Regions from separate parts of the Cellvibrio zantedeschiae genome, predicted to be linked through region 1. Evidence: predicted binding sites of a transcription regulator. Region 1 holds the regulator's gene; each other region holds the start of a gene.
What was found. The regulator PhoB, encoded in region 1, activates phosphate uptake and scavenging genes when phosphate is short. The targets are predictions, from matches to a motif close to TGTCATAAANNTGTAACA.

Region 1 (4,391 bases):
AAGAATTATCCACACAAACGCCAGCAAAAAAGGCAGAATGACCTTTTGCTTCCATAACTGATTTTTAAAGTAAGGATATTTATGAGTTTGTTGATTCGTTTTTCGTTGGCAACATTGTGTTTGTGTGCAGCAATGCAAACGTCCGCGCGTGAAATTGCACTGACGTTTGACGATGCGCCCTTGGGGGACAGCGCACTCATGACGGGCGCGGAACGCACCAACAAGCTCATAAAATTTTTGCAGGATGCCAAGGTTCCCGATGCACTTTTTTTCGTCACAACCAACAATATTACCGAGCAAAACAAAAACCGCCTTCATCAATACACGCAAGCGGGTTTTCATCTCGCCAATCACAGCCACAGCCATTCGTCGGCAGCCAAATTGGGCGTGAATGATTATTTGAGTGATGCCTACAAAGCACATCTCATTCTCAAAGATTTTGATAATCGCCTGCCTTTTCATCGTTTTCCCTATTTGAATTACGGTGCGGATGCTAGCGCGGTTGAAAAGTTGCAAGCCGGTTTGGGCGAATTGGGTTACAAGGATGGCTATGTGACCGTGGATAATTTTGATTGGGCGATCAGCGGAATTTTGGCCAAGGCTGCGGAAGAAAAGAAAACTATCGACTACAAAAAAGCCAGCGCGCTTTATGTAGACACTCTGGAGCAATCAATTGAGTTTTACGATGCTATCGCCCAAAAAACCTTAAAGCGCTCCCCACGACATGTACTTTTACTTCATGAAAATGATGCTGCCACACTTTTCTTACCTGATTTAATTGCGCGTTTGCGCAGCAAAGGTTGGAAAATTATTTCTCCGCAAGATGCGTACAAAGACCCCATCGCCAAACAAAAGGTTTTTCACAAACAGGGTAGGGTTGCAGGCATCGCAGCGAATAAAGGAGTTCCCGAAACTGATTTGCGCCATGAATCAGAAAATATGGAATATTTAGAAGCTTTGTTTAAAGCGCGGAAAGTGTTTGAGTAATTTGTTGAAAACCGTATCGCTCACACTGAGTTAATCGAAGATTTAAATTTCGACAAATTCAGTGTGCGCGGAAATAGCAATTCTCTTAAGGCTTTTTGTTCGTCAAATTATCTTTAAACCAAGCCACCAATTCATCCTGCATTTCTTTGCGATGATTTCCAATCGAATGGTTATCGCCTTCATAAATAACAAGCTTGTGCGGATGCTTAAGCTCGGTAAGTTTTTTATCCATTGCTTTTGCGTTGGCTACATCAACCCGCTCGTCGTTACCACCGTGCAACAACAAAATGTGTGTGGATTTGGGAATTTTATCTGCCCATAAAAGCGCCGAGCGCTCTGCTAAAGCCTGTTCTTTTTGGATGGCATAGTTAGGAATTCGGTCTTTGTAGACATTTTCCATTTCTGCCCGAAATTTTAATTCCGCCGCGAGATCAACCACTCCACCAGCCACGGCTATGGCCGAAATTTTAGGTGATTGTTTGGCCGCCATATAGGTCATCATGCTGCCACGGCTAAAACCATACATGCCGATTTTCTTGCTATCTACCTGCGGGAATGCACCTGCCAACTCCACCAGTTTGAGTACATCGCTCAGGTCTTTACCGCCAAACTCATCCTCACCTGAATTGGGAATGCCTTTGATAAACCCACGGTATTGGCTGCCAATCACTACAAACCCCTGCTCAGCCATGGGGAAGAAATTCATCATAATGTAGCCAAATACCGAAGCGCCGAAATCGCCATTGCCGCCACGGTTAAAAATCAGCAGGGGTAGTTTGGGTTGTTTAGCAGAGGCCTTGTCCTGTGTTGCGACAGGTTTGGGTGCAACATAAAAGCCGCGAACCAAAATGCCATCCACCAAATAATCAAAGTTTTCACATACTACGGCGCTTTGATAATGCTCAAACATCTTGCGCAAACCCTCTTCCACCTGTTTGTTTTCAGGTTTAGCCATGCGCTCGGCGGCGCCGGGTTTATGTTGGGCGAGGAACGCTCGCCAGCTATCAAAGCTTGCAAAAGGCCCGCTAAAGCAGGAGTTCACATTGAGGAAGTTTTTATCGGTGAGTTCGATCGCAGAGGCAGGCAGGGCGAAGCAATAGCAAGCAAGGCAAAATGTCAGTAGTTTTTTCATATCCAGATGTTCCTTGTTATTTAAAGTCAGGTTTTGCCGATTCCAGTGGCTTTTCATTGTTATAACCGCATAGCCGAATTCATCTTAGCATCATTTTTAAACGAGACTTCATCAGCTCAAAAAAGGAACCTCGGCCGCTCAAGCCGGTATTTTCGGCAAATTTATGAAAGAAATGTGGCGCTTATCGACAAAATAAGTGCAAGTGTCACGAATGTGTAACAAACTCTTTATTAAATAGACTGCAACAATAGTTTCACAAACCAGTGAGTCTTTCAGAGCAGAACCTTATGTCAGGACGTAAAATTTTAATTGTCGATGATGAATCCGCTATTCGCGATATGTTGCGTGTAGCCTTGGAAATGGCTGAGTACGATTGTATTGAAGCCAGCAATGCGCAGGATGCCCATGCACTGATTGTGGATGAAAAGCCTGATTTGATTTTGCTCGACTGGATGATGCCCGGCACCAGCGGTATTGAACTGGCGCGCCGTTTAAAGCGCGATGAAGTGACTGCTGACATCCCGATTATCATGCTCACCGCGAAGGGTGAAGAAGACAACAAAATCCAGGGCTTGGAAGTCGGTGCCGATGATTACATCACCAAGCCGTTCTCTCCCCGTGAATTGGTTGCGCGCTTAAAAGCCGTATTGCGCCGCGCTGACCCTAAAATTTCTGGCCAACCGATTATCGTGCAAGGTCTGTGTTTAGATCCTTCCAGCCACCGCGTTACCATCCATGACCAATCACTGGATATGGGCCCGACTGAATATCGCCTGTTGGAATTTTTCCTCACTCACCAAGAGCGCGCTTATACCCGTGGCCAGTTGCTGGATCACGTTTGGGGAGGCAATGTCTATGTGGAAGAGCGTACCGTAGACGTACATATCCGTCGCTTGCGCAAAGCCCTGAGTATTGATGGCCACGAAGATCTGGTGCAGACCGTGCGCGGCACCGGCTACAGGTTCTCGACTAAAATAGAAGCTTAAGCATAATATGCGACTTCACTAAAGCAGCCCTGGCTGCTTTTTGCTCCACACTCGCGAGGCCAACCTTTTGTTTTTGACCGGTTTTAAAATTGAGCTGCGCCGCCTGCTCATTATTTTTGTAATTTGCGTTGGCTACGGCGTTCTGTTTGGCTTGCAGTGGTGGCTGTTGTTTACCGGCCTGTGCCTCTATCTCGCCTGGCTCTTTTACCAAATGTATCGCCTCAACAAATGGTTGATCAAAGGTACTGATGCGCCCCCGGAGTCGAGCGGTTTGTGGGGTGAAATCTTCGACAACATGTACAACCTGCAACGCCAGCAACAAATCGAGAAAGAAAATCTGCAAGCTGTTATTAAACGCATTCAGGAAATTACGTCTGCCTTAAAAGACGGCATCATCATTTTGGATTGGCGCGGCCATCTGGATTTTTGGAATCCTGCTGCGCAACGCATGATTGGTTTCCGCACTAAAGACCAGGGCTTATCGGTCATCAATTTTATTCGCGATCCTAAATTCGTTCACTACTTTGAAACGGGCGATTACGCGGAGCCTTTGGATTTACCTTCGCCACGCCACCCCAATAAGCAATTGCAAATCCAGATTACGCGCTTCGGGCAACAAGAGCGTTTGATTGTGATTCGCGATATCACGCAAGTGCACAACCTTGAGCAAATGCGTCAGGATTTCGTGGCCAATGTTTCGCACGAATTGCGTACACCGCTTACGGTAATCAATGGTTACATTGAAACCATTTCTGATAACAACAGCATGCCCGCGTGGGATAAACCTTTGCAGCAAATTTTGCAGCAAGGCAAACGCATGTCGCTATTGATTAACGACTTGCTCGTTTTATCAAAATTGGAAACCACCGAGGCAGGGCACAATCAAAAAGAATTGGAGATGGAACCGCTGTTAATTTCCATCAAAAACGAAGCAGAAGCTTTGGGCAATGAAAAGCAACAAACCATTCGTTTGCAATGTGACCAGGCGATTAGCATTCACGCCAACGAAAAAGAAATTCACAGCGCCTTCTCTAACCTTGCGATCAATGCCGTGAAATACACACCAGAAAATGGTGTGATTGATTTGCGTGCATGGAAAGACAATTTACATATCTATTTTTCGGTTACCGATAATGGCCCCGGCATCGATAGTAAACATTTACCACGTTTAACCGAACGCTTTTACCGCGTAGACGCCAGTCGTAACAGTGCCACCGGCGGCACAGGCTTGGGCTTGGCCATTGTTAAACACGTCCTCCTGCGTCATGACGGCGAATTAAAAATCA
Region 2 (4,391 bases), on a different contig from region 1:
AGCGCCCATTGTCATCCACTTGCATCTGCGTAACCTTTTCGCCTTCCGGTAGCGGAGGCAAGTTAAACACTTCTGTGCTCGTGGTGGTTTCTTCAGTAATAGGATTGGTTTTTGTGGTCACCATCGCCAGCAACAAGCGGTTATCGGCAGTGGCCGCAGCTAGCACGGGGCCGTTGCTAGTATCTTGAATCGCGAGAGTAGAAATCGCGGCTTTGTTAGGATCTAACGCAAACGGGGCTTCCCCCAAAGGAAAATCAAGGCTTGGGGTAACCACACGTTTGTCGTCGGGGTAACTTAAGTTGTATTGCGCTTTAACCACGGCAACTTCGCCGTTGCTGTAACCATAAGCGACTAAACCATGGGAGGACTCGCTGCTTGCCAAGGTGGTGAATTGCGCGTCCGCAGATTTGGGTACTTGCTGATTAATCGTGCCCGCACCGTCAAGTGCATTAAAAAATTGAACAGTGCCATTTCTATGATAGGTAGCGCCGATCTCTTCGTAGCGCTCAAGGGTAATAAATTCTGCCGGGCTAGAGGCAACTTGCTCATTCACCGGTAAGGAATAGGTTTTTTCGACATCGACTGAAGCACCGCGCAATAGTGGAATAACTTCTGAAAACAGGTAGACGAAAATCAACGCCAGCGATGCAACGACGGCTATGCCGGCCACCATAATGCCGTAACCCGATACTTTATCTTTGATGTTGCGCCAGCGACGCAATTTGGCGCGCTGCTCCGCGTTTGGCATCAATTCTGATGTCTTGGCAGCGATGGAAACAGGTTGGGACATAAGAATTCACCTACTGAGGTATTGGCACATAAAATACTAACAGCCGTAGATGACAGATTTGTTACAGCTCCTTGTATTAGCTCATCAACAGCATAAAAAAACCGCTGACATGCAGCGGTTTTTTCAAAGCCTAAACTGTGCAGATTATTTCAACAGCTTGGCCAAGGTTTTCTCTGCCAAATCAGCTGGTAATGGGATGTAACCATCACGCTCAACTGCTTGCTGACCTTGTTTAGACAATACGTACTTGAAGAATTCAAGCTGCAACTTATCCAATGGTTGGTTTGGCTTTTTGTTCACGTAGATGTACAGCTGACGAGCCAATGGGTATGAACCATCCAAACCGTGCTCAGCATCTGCTGGAATCAACTCAGAGTAAGAAGTTTTAGAAATTGGCAATGCACGCACGCCAGAAGTCTTGTAACCAATACCTGAGTAACCAATGCCGTTGATAGATTCAGACACGCTTTGTACCACTGATGCAGAACCTGGTTGTTCGTTTACAGTCGATTTGAAGTCACCTTTACACAACGCTTCTTCTTTGAAGTAACCGTAAGTACCTGATACAGCGTTACGGCTGTACAGAGAAATACCGCGTTTTTCCCACGCGCCAGTCAAACCTACATCACCCCAGTTAACCAAATCCTTCTCGCCACCACACTTACGGGTTGCAGAAAAAATGGCGTCTACCTGACCAATAGAAAGACCTTTGATTGGGTTATCTTTGTTTACATAAACAGCCAAAACGTCGATAGCAACCGGTACTTTGGTTGGCTTGTAGCCGTATTTAGCTTCAAATGCTTGTACTTCCGCTTCTTTCATTGCGCGGCTCATTGGGCCGAAATTTGAAGTACCTTCAGTCAAGGCTGGTGGCGCAGTAGAAGAACCAGCGCTTTGGATTTGAATATTTACGTTTGGATATAATTTTTTGTAGTCTTCTGACCAAAGGGTCATCAAGTTTGCCAAAGTGTCTGAACCAATACTGTTCACACTACCAGAAACACCGGTAGCAACTTTGTATTCTGGCAATTTTGAATCTACAGCTGCTTGTACGGCAACTGCACAAGTCATGGAACCAATAAGAGAACCGGCAAGCGCCAATCCTTTAATAAATTTGTTAGCGTTCATTGAGCGTTTCCTTTAGGAAAGGTGACGTAAATTTAAAGGTGAGCCTGCCTCACCCTTGACGCTCAATGTATCAACCAATTGTGACAAGTTTATGACTGAAACCACTTTGTTCGTAAATTTGTCACAATTGTGCGGCGGTTATTTCACCACCTTGAGGAAAGATTTTTTGGGAGTATCGCCACTGTTATCAGGCTTGGTTGGCGCAGGCTCGGGCGGCTGCGGCGGAGTTGGCGGAACCTCTAATTCAAACATCATTCCCTGCCCATTTTCACGGCCATAAATTCCCAATACAGCTCCGCACGGAACATAAATATTATTCACCACACCACTAAAGCGCGCACTAAACGAAACCGCTTCGTTGGCGATAAATAAATCCTTAACTGCAGAAGGCGCAATATTTAAAATAATCTGCCCATCTTTATTAATGTGTTGTTGCGGTACTGCAACACCGGGAACATTAGCGAACACAACCAGATGAGGTGTGCAATTGTTGTCGACCAACCACTCGTAAATGGCGCGCAACAAGTAAGGGCGATTCGATGTCATTTCCATAGCAAACTCACAACAAAAGAAAAAGCGAAAACCAGATTAACACCCAAAAGAAAGGGCGACCTATAGTCGCCCTTTTTCGCTTCCGATTCTAGTCAATCCTAGTGAATATCTCGCCAGAATTCTTTATTCAGGAAGTACGCACACAACGCAAAGATCAGGATAAAGAGCAAAACGCGCTTGCCCATATCTTCACGGTGAGTTGCTGCTGGCTCACCCAGGTAAACCATGAAGTTTACGAGGTCGTATGCCGCTTGATCAAATTCTTCTTTTTTCATTGAGCCTTTGATCGCGCCTTCAACCAAACCACCGCAGTGCTCATCAATTTCCACTTGCCCAATTGAGTTGCGCTCAGCATGACCGTGATGATTCAATTTTGGACCAGGACCACACTCCAACAAACCTTGTGGGCCAATCAGAACATGAGGCATACCTACGTTAGGGAATACACGGTTGTTTACACCCCAAGGACGAGACTCGTCTTTGTAGAAATTGCGCAGGTAGGTGTAAACCCACTCTGGTGAACGTGCGCGGGTTTCCAAGCTTAAATCAGGCGGTGTAACACCAAACCAAACCTTTGCTTGCGCCGGACGCATTGCAATTTCCATCAATTGACCAATACGTTGGCCACCCAAAATCAGGTTACCTTCCATTGCATCTTTTGGAATTTCCAAATCGTCAGCCACACGCTCAAAACGTGAATATTTAGCAGAGTGACAGCCCATGCAGTAGTTAGTGAAATATTTTGCACCGCGCTGCAAAGATTCTTTGTCTTTCAAATCTGCTTCAAACTTATCGCAAGGAATTGCGCCACATTCAAAGTTACCGGTGTTAGCAACAGCCTTGATCGGTACGATTGCAAGGATCAAGAACAACGCCAAACCACCCAATACGATTGGCAATGGCAAACCTTTAGCTTGTACGCGCTCTGGTTCTGGCAAATCTTTATCGCGCGCTGCAAGCAATGGCAACACAGCAAAAATCACTGCAAGCAATGCACAGAACACTAACAAGAGCGCAGGCACTTCAGCTTTGATGTAAGTGATTGTCATAGCCGCAAAAATAATCGCGAATACACCCGACAATACAAAGGATACTTTTGATTTCGCTTTTTCTACCTTAGTGGTTGTCCACACTGGCATGGTCACAAAGTAAGCAAAATAGAAAGTAGTTGCGATTTGCGACAAGAAGGTACGACCTTCAGTTGGAGCTTGTACACCAAGGTATCCCAACACAACGAACATAGCGGCAAAGCTCATCAAAGCAACACGTGGAATCCAACCGCGATAACGGATGGATTTCACTTTACTGCGATCTAACCATGGCAACACAAACAGAATTGCAATCGCCGCAGCCATAGCCACAAAGCCGAGGAACTTAGCGTTCAATGGACCAATTTCAATGGTTACCGCACGCAATACAGCGTAGAAAGGTGTGAAGTACCAAACCGGTGCAATGTGCGTTGGAGTCTTAAGATTGTTCGCCTCTTCAAAGTTTGCGTGCTCAAGGAAGAAACCGCCTACTTCTGGCATGAAGAACAAAATAAAACAGAACACAAATAAGAATACGCTGATACCAACCAAGTCATGCACGGTGTAGAAAGGATGGAAAGGAACACCATCTAATGGAATGCCGTTTTCATCTTTGTATTTTTTAATCTCAACACCGTCAGGGTTGTTTGAGCCTACGTGCTTATCGTGCAATGCCAAAATGTGCATTACAACCAACGCCAACAATACAATCGGCAAAGCAACAACGTGCAGAGCAAAGAAACGGTTCAATGTAATACCGGAAATCAGGTAGTCGCCGCGAATCCACTGAACAAGGTCTTCACCTACAACAGGAATAGCACCGAACAAAGATACGATTACTTGCGCACCCCAGTAAGACATTTGACCCCATGGCAATACGTAACCCATAAAGG
Region 3 (4,391 bases), on a different contig from region 1:
CAATGCCGCTCCTAAAGTTTTTCTTTAGATACATTCGGCCCCAATTTTGTTAATTAAATAAGTGAAGAGGGTTGCATAGCAACCCTCATAAGCCGCTTTTAATGCGATTCTATTTTATAGAAGCCTGGATTTTAATACGCAAACTGCAATCTAAGTTGCACTGCATTTAAATCTTTATCGGCAAACGACCCACCTTCTATATCCAGCACATGTACGTAATTCATGCTTGCGCGGAAATATTGGTTTAAATAACTATTAAGTGCGAAGGTAAGGTTGCGCTCTTTGCCACCATTGATTTCCGGTAACATCACCTTATTGCGCAATACCAAATCACCGTCGGTTAAATCAATTTCGGATAAACGCACTGCTAATTCCCACGCGCCTATACCACCTTGGTCAATACCTTTTGAAGGCTTGATGCCATCAAATAAACCTTTATCGCCTTTATAGGTACGTTGTTCTCCCGTAATGCTCCAACTAGTTTGCGCAAACCAGCCACTGAAATGAACATCGTCCAAATTATTTTTGCGGTGTACGGTGGTATCAATATATTCCGCGTTAAAGCCCAAGGTTTTAAAGCTCCCCCCCAATTCTAACCCCCACAAATCAGTGCGTTCGGCGTTGGCAATATTGCCAGTGTCCACCAAGCGAGTTTCAATAATGTTGGATTCAGGTTTGCTGCGGAAGCGCACGCTATCGCTGTAAGTAATAGGTGTCGTTGTTGATGCCGTATTATTTTGACTCGGCGCGCGCGTTGCGAGAGATGCGCCTAAATGAAATGTGCCACCGGGACCAATTAAAGGTGCCCAGGAGGTACGGAAAGCTGCGCCGCCACCTTCATCACTTACTGCACTGGCAGCGGTAGAAATTTGTTCGCCGTACAGCATAAACGCGCTGCTCCAATTATCTTTGCCCGCAGAAATCATGGCACCAGGTGCGCGTGCATTTAAAAATGCATTGGGCAGTGAACGCTCCATAAAGGTTAAACCTTTATCGGCGGCTAAAGACTCCTGACTGAACGGAATTTTAAAGTGGCCGAAGGTTAATTGAATTGGCGTGGAGGTTTTAAAGCCGCGATAGGTGACAAAGCCATCAATTAATTGTGAACCATTGGCAAAATCAATTTCAGTTTTGTAATCCCAGCTGTTGTACAAAGTGCCGTTAATCGATAAGCGTACGCGGCGAAATTCAGAGCCAGCGTTAGCGAGGTCTCGCCCTGCAACATCTTTAATATCGCTGCTGTAATTGACTCCATCTAATTGCAACATGGTGCCGATTTGCGCACTGAAATTCTTATCGCCGCTCACAATTTTTAAGCCATCGCTCATATCAACTGTGGCTTGTGAGTTTTGTGCTTTTTTAATTTTTTCGTATTCTTCGGCAGTAATAACACCTTTTTGGGCGAGTAGTTCAGTGGTGGCGTCCACTGCGAATGCGGGGGCAGCGAGCGATGAATATACTAAAAACCAGGGTGAGAGTTTTGCTAATTGACGCATTGTTCAAGTCTCCGATTGTCATTTGAATGAAATATCGGGGGCGGATGTTGACATTGTTAATCGATATATACAACCATATACATCGATGATCTATTAGAAATGACGTTATTGATTAATTGATGTAAAAAATGAGGAATAAAATGATGCAAGCTTTGTTGGTGTTGCCCAAAAGCGGTGCCTTTTTGAAGGCAAAAATAAAATTATTGTGTGTAATTACTCTGGGTTTGTTGAGTAATTGGGCAGCGGCTGGAGAGGTAAATGTTTATGCCGCAGCGAGTTTGACGGATGCTGTAACTGAGTTAAGTTCGGCATATCAAAAGACCCACCCTGACGTTGCGATTAAAAAATCTTTTGCTGGCTCGTCCACGCTTGCCAAGCAAATTGAAAATGGCGCACCAGCAGATATTTTTATTTCGGCAGATAATGATTGGGCTGATTATTTAGGTAAACGTGGTCTGTTGGTGAGTGAATCGCGCAAGAAATTACTCAGCAATGATTTGGTATTGATTGCACCTTTGGCAAGCGATGTTAAGATCACTTTAGGCGCTGGCTTTAATTTTAATGCTGCTTTTACCGGACGTTTGTGTACAGGCGACACCGCATCTGTTCCCGTGGGTAAATATGCCAAGCAATCGCTTACGCACTACGGATGGTGGGATAAATCTTCAGCGCGCATTGTGGGGACTGAAGATGTTCGTACCGCATTGGCTTTTGTTGAGCGCGCAGAATGTAGCTTGGGGATCGTCTACAAAACTGATGCACAATTGAGCAAAAAAGTGAAAGTGGTGGCAACTTTTCCCGCTGCGAGCCATGCACCTATTGAATATCCCGGTGCTTTAACCAAAAATGCGGGTGCTGACTCAAAGGCTTTTTGGGAATTCTTGCAAAGCGATGACGCTAAAGCTGTATTCGCTCGTTACGGCTTTGTCATTTTTAATTAAGATTTAAATGAATGACATCATGTCCTGCTTTTCTCAAATACAGAGTAATCGAAAAGATATTTGAGTAAATACTCTTCGACAAGCTCTTGGTGAGCCGGTTGGGATATTAAGTAGGTATCGCTCATCCTGAGCTTGTCGAAGGATTTAGGGTGAGCTAGTTTTTATTCAGGATTGTGTTCTCTATGTTGACTGAACCCGAGTGGCAAGCGCTCGCACTCTCTGCACAGGTTGGCCTGTGGGCCACGCTCGTGTGTTTGCTGCCGGGAATTGCTTGTGGATGGTTACTTGCGCGTAAAAGTTTTTTTGCAAAACCTGCGTTTGAAGCTCTTTTATTTATGCCAATGGTATTGCCGCCAACTGTGCCGGGCTATTTATTATTAGTCACCTTTGGTTCGCAGGGTGTTGCTGGGCAATGGCTAAAAAATCATTTCAATATTGAGTTTGCGTTTAACTGGAAAGGTGCGGTTTTGGCTTCGGCAATTATTGCATTTCCCTTGATGGTACAAGCGGCAAAATTGTCTGTGCAAATGATTGATCGTCGCCTTGAGCAAGCTGCTAGTACCCTCGGTGCCAGCCCGTTAAAAGTATGGTTGACCGTAACCCTACCGCTTATGCTGCCCGGTATTTTAATTGGTTTGATTATGGTGTTTAGCCGCTCGCTTGGCGAATTCGGCGCGACTATTACCTTTGTAGGAAATATTGCCGGTGAAACAAGAACGTTGCCCTTGGCGATCTACTCGGCAACTCACCAAATTGATGGCGATGCAATTGCAATGCGGTTGATTTTTATCAGCTTGGCGTTTGCATTTTTTGCATTGTTATTGAGTAATGTGTTGTCACGTCGCACTGAAAAATGGCTGGGAGTTCATCGTGCTTGATGTAGATATTAATGTTAAGCGCGATGATTTTTGCTTGCAGGTTTGTACAAAACTAGAAGCTCCTATCACCGGGATTTTAGGTGCATCTGGCAGTGGAAAAAGCACATTTTTAGCGGTAATTGCAGGTTTGTTGAAGCCGCAGCAGGGGTATATCCAACTCAATGATCAGCGTCTTTTCGACGCAAAAACTAATCTCTGGAGTCCACCGCACAAACGCAGGATTGGTTTGGTTTTTCAGGATGGTCAACTGCTGCCGCATCTCTCGGTACACAATAATTTGCTTTACGGTTACCGAAATATTACTCAATCTGAACGACATTTTGAGTTAAATGAAGTTGCAAAATTATTGGAAATTGAACATTTGCTGGATCGCAAAGCAACTGCGCTTTCGGGTGGTGAAAAACAACGTGTAGCTCTAGGGCGAGCAATTTTATATTCGCCATCCGTGTTGCTGATGGATGAACCGCTATCTTCGTTGGATGAGCGTTTAAAAAATCAGATTTTGCCGTTTTTTTTACGAATTAAATCGGAATGTAAAATTCCTATGGTTTACGTTACACACTCACCGCGTGAGCTTGATTTCTTGACAGATACGCAGCTAGTGATGAGTGATGGTCAATTGTTGGCTAATGGAAATTAAGTAGCGGATTCAGAAGCTAATGGCATTTTGCGTAAACAAGACTGCATTTTTTCAAAATGTTTATTGGTTATGATGGCGACTTCTGCTTGCAGGGCTCGGTAATCTTCCAGTATTTGTGCGCCTAATTTTGTTAATTGTGTTCCTCCACCGTTTGTTCCACCTTTTGCAGTATCGACTAATGGCTGTTGAAAGCAGCGATTCATTGCATCGACCAATAACCACGCACGCCTGTAACTCATACCCATTTTTTTTCCTGCGGCAGATATAGAACCTGTATCGCGAATTGCCTCAAGTAAATCTGCTTTTCCCGGGCCAAACGCAATTTCATTACCCAACATCACGCGCAATTGGGCACGTAATAGAGCGGTAGATTGTTGAGTGTTCTTTGCTGGCATTGGCGGATGTCCCGAGTCGAAAGTTGAACGCTAACATCCTG
Region 4 (4,391 bases), on a different contig from region 1:
AGGATTTACCCAACATGTACGCCCAATCGGCAACGCGGCGCACTACCCACTTGTCAGCATCGGGTGTCGCTACTGCGCCTTTGGTTGCTGCGGTCAGGACTTGAACAACCGGCGCGCGTTTTTGAACGACTACCGAGCCTACGTCAGTCTCCTGGTAAACCGACTCAAAATTACCCGCATAGCCTGTGTAAGCCACACTGTTAGTCGCCATTGTCGGGTCAGTGCCAACCACATCGATACTCGACATATTGGCCACTACTAAACGATCCCAATTGTCGCGTTCAATAACCTGATGGCAAGACGCGCAGTATTCGTTGTAAACCAGCTCACCGCGTTTTGCCGTTTCACGATCCACCTTGCCCAAAATTTCTTGTGGCCACACCGGCGACTGCAAACTATTCAAATGCGATTCAATGCGACCCAAATTGGTCAGGTCGATAGAAGATTTAAAATCAATCGTATGTTTTTTAGCTTTCTCGCCAGTGATAAGTGCAGAGAGGCTAAAGCGTGACTCCTGTGCTTTCCAATCGAGAATGCCGAATACACCAATGACTTCGCCAGTGTTGCGCCCCAAAGGACCCACTCCTGCGTTAGCGGCCAAGGCATTCCACTGCACGTAATCCGAGTGAGTGATATCCCACAGGAAAGGGTAGCTAACTGGAGCGTTAGGCTCGTTGAAAATAACTTCACGCACGCGCAACTGGTCGCGCTGGTTTAGGCCCGGTAACTTGCCCTTTGTTGAACCCAGGCGCTCCATGATTAGCGCAAATTGCACGTCACCGATGATGGTTTCATTAATGCCTTCAAGAATCGCATCCACTTGCTCTTCGTTGAGCATGCGCTTGTCTTCAGGCGTAGTGATTTGCATAAGCGCCAACTTCAATTGGGCTTTGTTAATCATGTGCTCAAGCACGCGGTTATAAATGCGGCCAAAAGCATCCAGACGAGCATAGCCGTAATCGAGATGGCTATGGTTCACCGTATTGTAGAGCTCAATGGTATCGCCCCACTTTTTGAGGTCTTTGAGAATTTGCTCTTCGCTGGAGTAATTATTTTTTAACGCCAATACCGCTTTTACGAAACGCTCGCGTTTTTGCGGATCGGTTTGGGTTTGCTCCAGGCTTTTCTCCATGGCAGTGAGGAAGCCCACCATATCTGCCATTGCCGGGCCGCCATCGATACGAATTGCCTTACCTTTGTAATTCACTTGGCCGGTATGACAAGCGGCACAGGTGTAACCCATGTAGTCATTGCCCTGATAGGTTTCTTTTACGAATCCGACGGCCAAGCCGTCAGGATTAAAGAAAGTTGGCTTTTGCGGCAAATAACGGAATTTGTCGATGTTGTTGTTTGCACGCAGCAATTCTGTGGAATCCACTTGCTCAAGCGCGAGGTAGAAGTCGTAGGGCAGCAAGCCCGAACCCTGGGTGGTGTTGTAGAACCACAAACTATCTGCTTCGCTCCAACCCTGATCAAGGTAAACGGGAGTGGAATAATTTTCACCGTTAGCGCCATTAGTCACCGCTATAGCACCACGCTCGGGATCATCGTCCCAGCGCTGATAGGTTTTTCCCGCCGCGAGAATCACCAGCAGAATAATTGCAAAAACGATTTTGAATTTTAAAAGGGTGCGAAAATTACGGCGAATCCAGTGAAACAAACCGACAATCGCTTTGATGATAAACATGGTGGACTCCTGAGAAATTCCCGTTTACAGATGACACATTGGTGAGTTGCGCAATTTATTATTAAAACTAGTTGGCAGGTCGTTACTTCCCTGTAGGCCAAGATTGGCCTCAAAATAAACCTTAAGGTTTGCACCGCATCATAACCACCTGAACACCAGCAAACCAGAGTTTCACGTCGTTTTAAGCTGCTTTCTTGGTATTCTCGCGCAGTATTGTTATTTAATGCCCAAAACTCCCGGCATTGGTTGCATCTCATGATTCATGCGATTAGTGTAGCCGCTGTTTATTTCTTTACAGCGCCAGGGATTTTTTAATTAATCCTATGTCGCACCATCAACATGCTTGAGGATCACACCATGAAAAAATTAACACTCACCTTGATCGCCGTGGCCGCAATGACCAGCAGCTGTACCTGGGTAAAAGTTAGCGAAACTGCCAGCAGCGTCGCCGTTGCGAATTCTGTAAATGTGCGCGGTTGCAAAAACTTGAGTGAAGTTACCGTGAGCGTGACGAGCAAAGTAGGATTTTATAAGCGTGATGCCGATAAGGTTGCCACTGAACTTGCTAACCTGGCACGCAACGAAGCTGCCGGATTGGGTGGCGATACCATTGTGCCCAGCTCTACTATCGAAAACGGTAAGCAGAGCTTTAACGTTTACAAATGCAATAAATAATGTTTTTCGCCAGCAGCTACTATGCTGCTGGCATTAAATTCAACAAAGTGAAATGTGTGCAGGCGCCGGATTGTTTGCTAAGGTTAGTTTACCTGTCTTTTTCTCGTCATATTTAAGTGCCATATTCTGCTGTTGATTTGCTTTAAACACTGAGGTTTACTGTGTCCAGCGCCTATTTCAATCGCGAGCTTAGCTTGCTTGAATTCAACAAACGCGTGCTCTATCAGGCCTATAACAGGGCGCTACCACTGATGGAACGTTTACGTTTCCTGTGTATTTTCTCCACCAATCTCGATGAATTTTTTGAGGTGCGCGTTGGCGGTCTGGTTGAACGCCTGGAGTTACCCACTAAAACGCCGCTCGGCCCCGATGGCCTTACCGAAATCCAGACACTGGAACAAATTTCGGAACGTGCGCATTTGCTGGTTGAAGAACAGTACAAGATTTTAAATACTGAAATCGTCCCCAGTCTGCGCGAAGCGGGCATACGTGTCTTGCGCCGCAACGAATGGACGCCGGAACAAATCCAGTATCTCAAAAATTATTTTATGTCAGAGGTTTTGCCGGTGCTCAGCCCCATCGGCCTGGACCCTGCTCACCCTTTTCCGCGCATCCTGAATAAAAGTTTAAACTTTATTGTAAAGCTTGATGGCAAAGATGCCTTTGGGCGCAGCTCCGGGCGCGCTATTGTGCAAGTTCCGCGCTCGCTTTCGCATATCATCGAGTTGCCCATTGAGCTAACAACCCAATGCCGTGAATTTGTATTTATTTCTTCCATCATCCATTTCTTTATGGCGGAAATTTTTGTCGGCATGACGGTAATTGATAGCTTCCAATTCCGTCTTACACGCAACTCCGATATTTTTCTGGACGAAGAAGAAACCGAAGACTTACTGCGCGCCGTGCAAGGTGAACTTGCCTATCGCCAATACGGCGATGAAGTGCGTTTGGAAATTTCTGACACCTGTCCGGACGAGCTGGTAGATTTTTTATTGCAGCGCTGTGAAATTAAAGAGCGCGATCTTTATAAAATTAACGGTCCGGTGAATTTAAATCGCTACAGCGATTTGTTTGAACTCATCAAAAATAAAGAATTATTTTTTCAGCCTTTTGTGCAGGCAATGCCAAAACTTTCAAAGCGCACCAACAGCTATTTTGAAGTTTTGCAGAAGCAGGACATTTTATTACATCACCCATTCGATTCGTTCCAGGGTGTAGTTGATTTTTTACGGGAGGCCGCTGCAGATCCTCACGTACTCGCCATTAAGCAAACGCTTTATCGCACAGGTTCAAATTCACCGATTGTTGATGCCTTGGTTGCCGCTGCCAAAGCTGGCAAAGAAGTTACCGCTATTGTTGAGCTGCGCGCACGTTTCGACGAAGAACAAAACGTAGCCCTCGCCGAGCGCTTGCAACGTTTTGGTATCCACGTTATTTACGGTGTGGTGGGCTTTAAAACTCACGCCAAAATGTTGCTCATCGCGCGCCGTGAAGAAGGCAAATTGCATTACTACGTGCATTTGGGCACAGGTAATTATCATCCCAAAACCAGTAAGCTTTATACCGACTATGGTTTGATGACCTCTGACAAAGATATTGGTGACGACGTTTACCGAATTTTCTTGCAGTTAAGCAGTATGGGTAAAGCATCCAAAATGGAAGCGCTTTTGTATGCGCCTTTCACCTTACACAGAGGCATAGTGCGTCGTATTCGCAGCGAAAAAGAACACGCTGAACATGGCAAGCCGTCACGCATTATTGCGAAGATGAATGCGCTTTACGATGAAGAATTGGTAAATGAACTTTATGCCGCGTCCAAAGCTGGTGTGCAGATTGATTTGATTGTACGCGGTGTTTGCCAGTTGCGTCCCGGTATTCCCGGGCTCTCGGAAAATATTCGCGTGCGTTCAATCATCGGCCGTTTTCTGGAACATCACCGCGTTTTCTATTTTGAAAACAATGGTAATCCGGAATTGTTATGCTCAAGTGCGGACTGGATGACACGCAATATGTTTCATCGTGTGGAAAC

Region 2: a site for PhoB is predicted at 1,998-2,015, ahead of IE104_RS02410 (PstS family phosphate ABC transporter substrate-binding protein). Genes of this name have one in related genera too.
Region 3: a site for PhoB is predicted at 1,513-1,530, ahead of IE104_RS01380 (OprO/OprP family phosphate-selective porin). Genes of this name have one in related genera too.
Region 4: a site for PhoB is predicted at 2,467-2,484, ahead of ppk1 (polyphosphate kinase 1). Genes of this name have one in related genera too.

The regions. Positions count from the first base shown of each region.
Region 1 covers NZ_BMYZ01000005.1:53,569-57,959, forward strand. Annotated here, with positions in the region: gene IE104_RS18440 (vWA domain-containing protein) at 1-41, shown strand, start outside; gene IE104_RS18445 (polysaccharide deacetylase family protein) at 82-987, shown strand; gene IE104_RS18450 (alpha/beta hydrolase family protein) at 1,073-2,119, opposite strand; gene phoB (phosphate regulon transcriptional regulator PhoB) at 2,407-3,105, shown strand; gene phoR (phosphate regulon sensor histidine kinase PhoR) at 3,146-4,391, shown strand, end outside.
Region 2 covers NZ_BMYZ01000001.1:531,974-536,364, reverse strand. Annotated here, with positions in the region: gene IE104_RS02415 (ABC transporter permease subunit) at 1-790, opposite strand, end outside; gene IE104_RS02410 (PstS family phosphate ABC transporter substrate-binding protein) at 935-1,918, opposite strand; gene IE104_RS02405 (ClpXP protease specificity-enhancing factor) at 2,057-2,470, opposite strand; gene IE104_RS02400 (ubiquinol-cytochrome c reductase) at 2,569-4,391, opposite strand, start outside.
Region 3 covers NZ_BMYZ01000001.1:299,495-303,885, forward strand. Annotated here, with positions in the region: gene IE104_RS01375 (hypothetical protein) at 1-28, shown strand, start outside; gene IE104_RS01380 (OprO/OprP family phosphate-selective porin) at 132-1,496, opposite strand; gene modA (molybdate ABC transporter substrate-binding protein) at 1,637-2,437, shown strand; gene modB (molybdate ABC transporter permease subunit) at 2,620-3,315, shown strand; gene IE104_RS01395 (molybdenum ABC transporter ATP-binding protein) at 3,308-3,955, shown strand; gene IE104_RS01400 (winged helix-turn-helix domain-containing protein) at 3,952-4,350, opposite strand.
Region 4 covers NZ_BMYZ01000003.1:389,977-394,367, forward strand. Annotated here, with positions in the region: gene IE104_RS15765 (di-heme-cytochrome C peroxidase) at 1-1,687, opposite strand, end outside; gene IE104_RS15770 (DUF4156 domain-containing protein) at 2,045-2,362, shown strand; gene ppk1 (polyphosphate kinase 1) at 2,524-4,391, shown strand, end outside.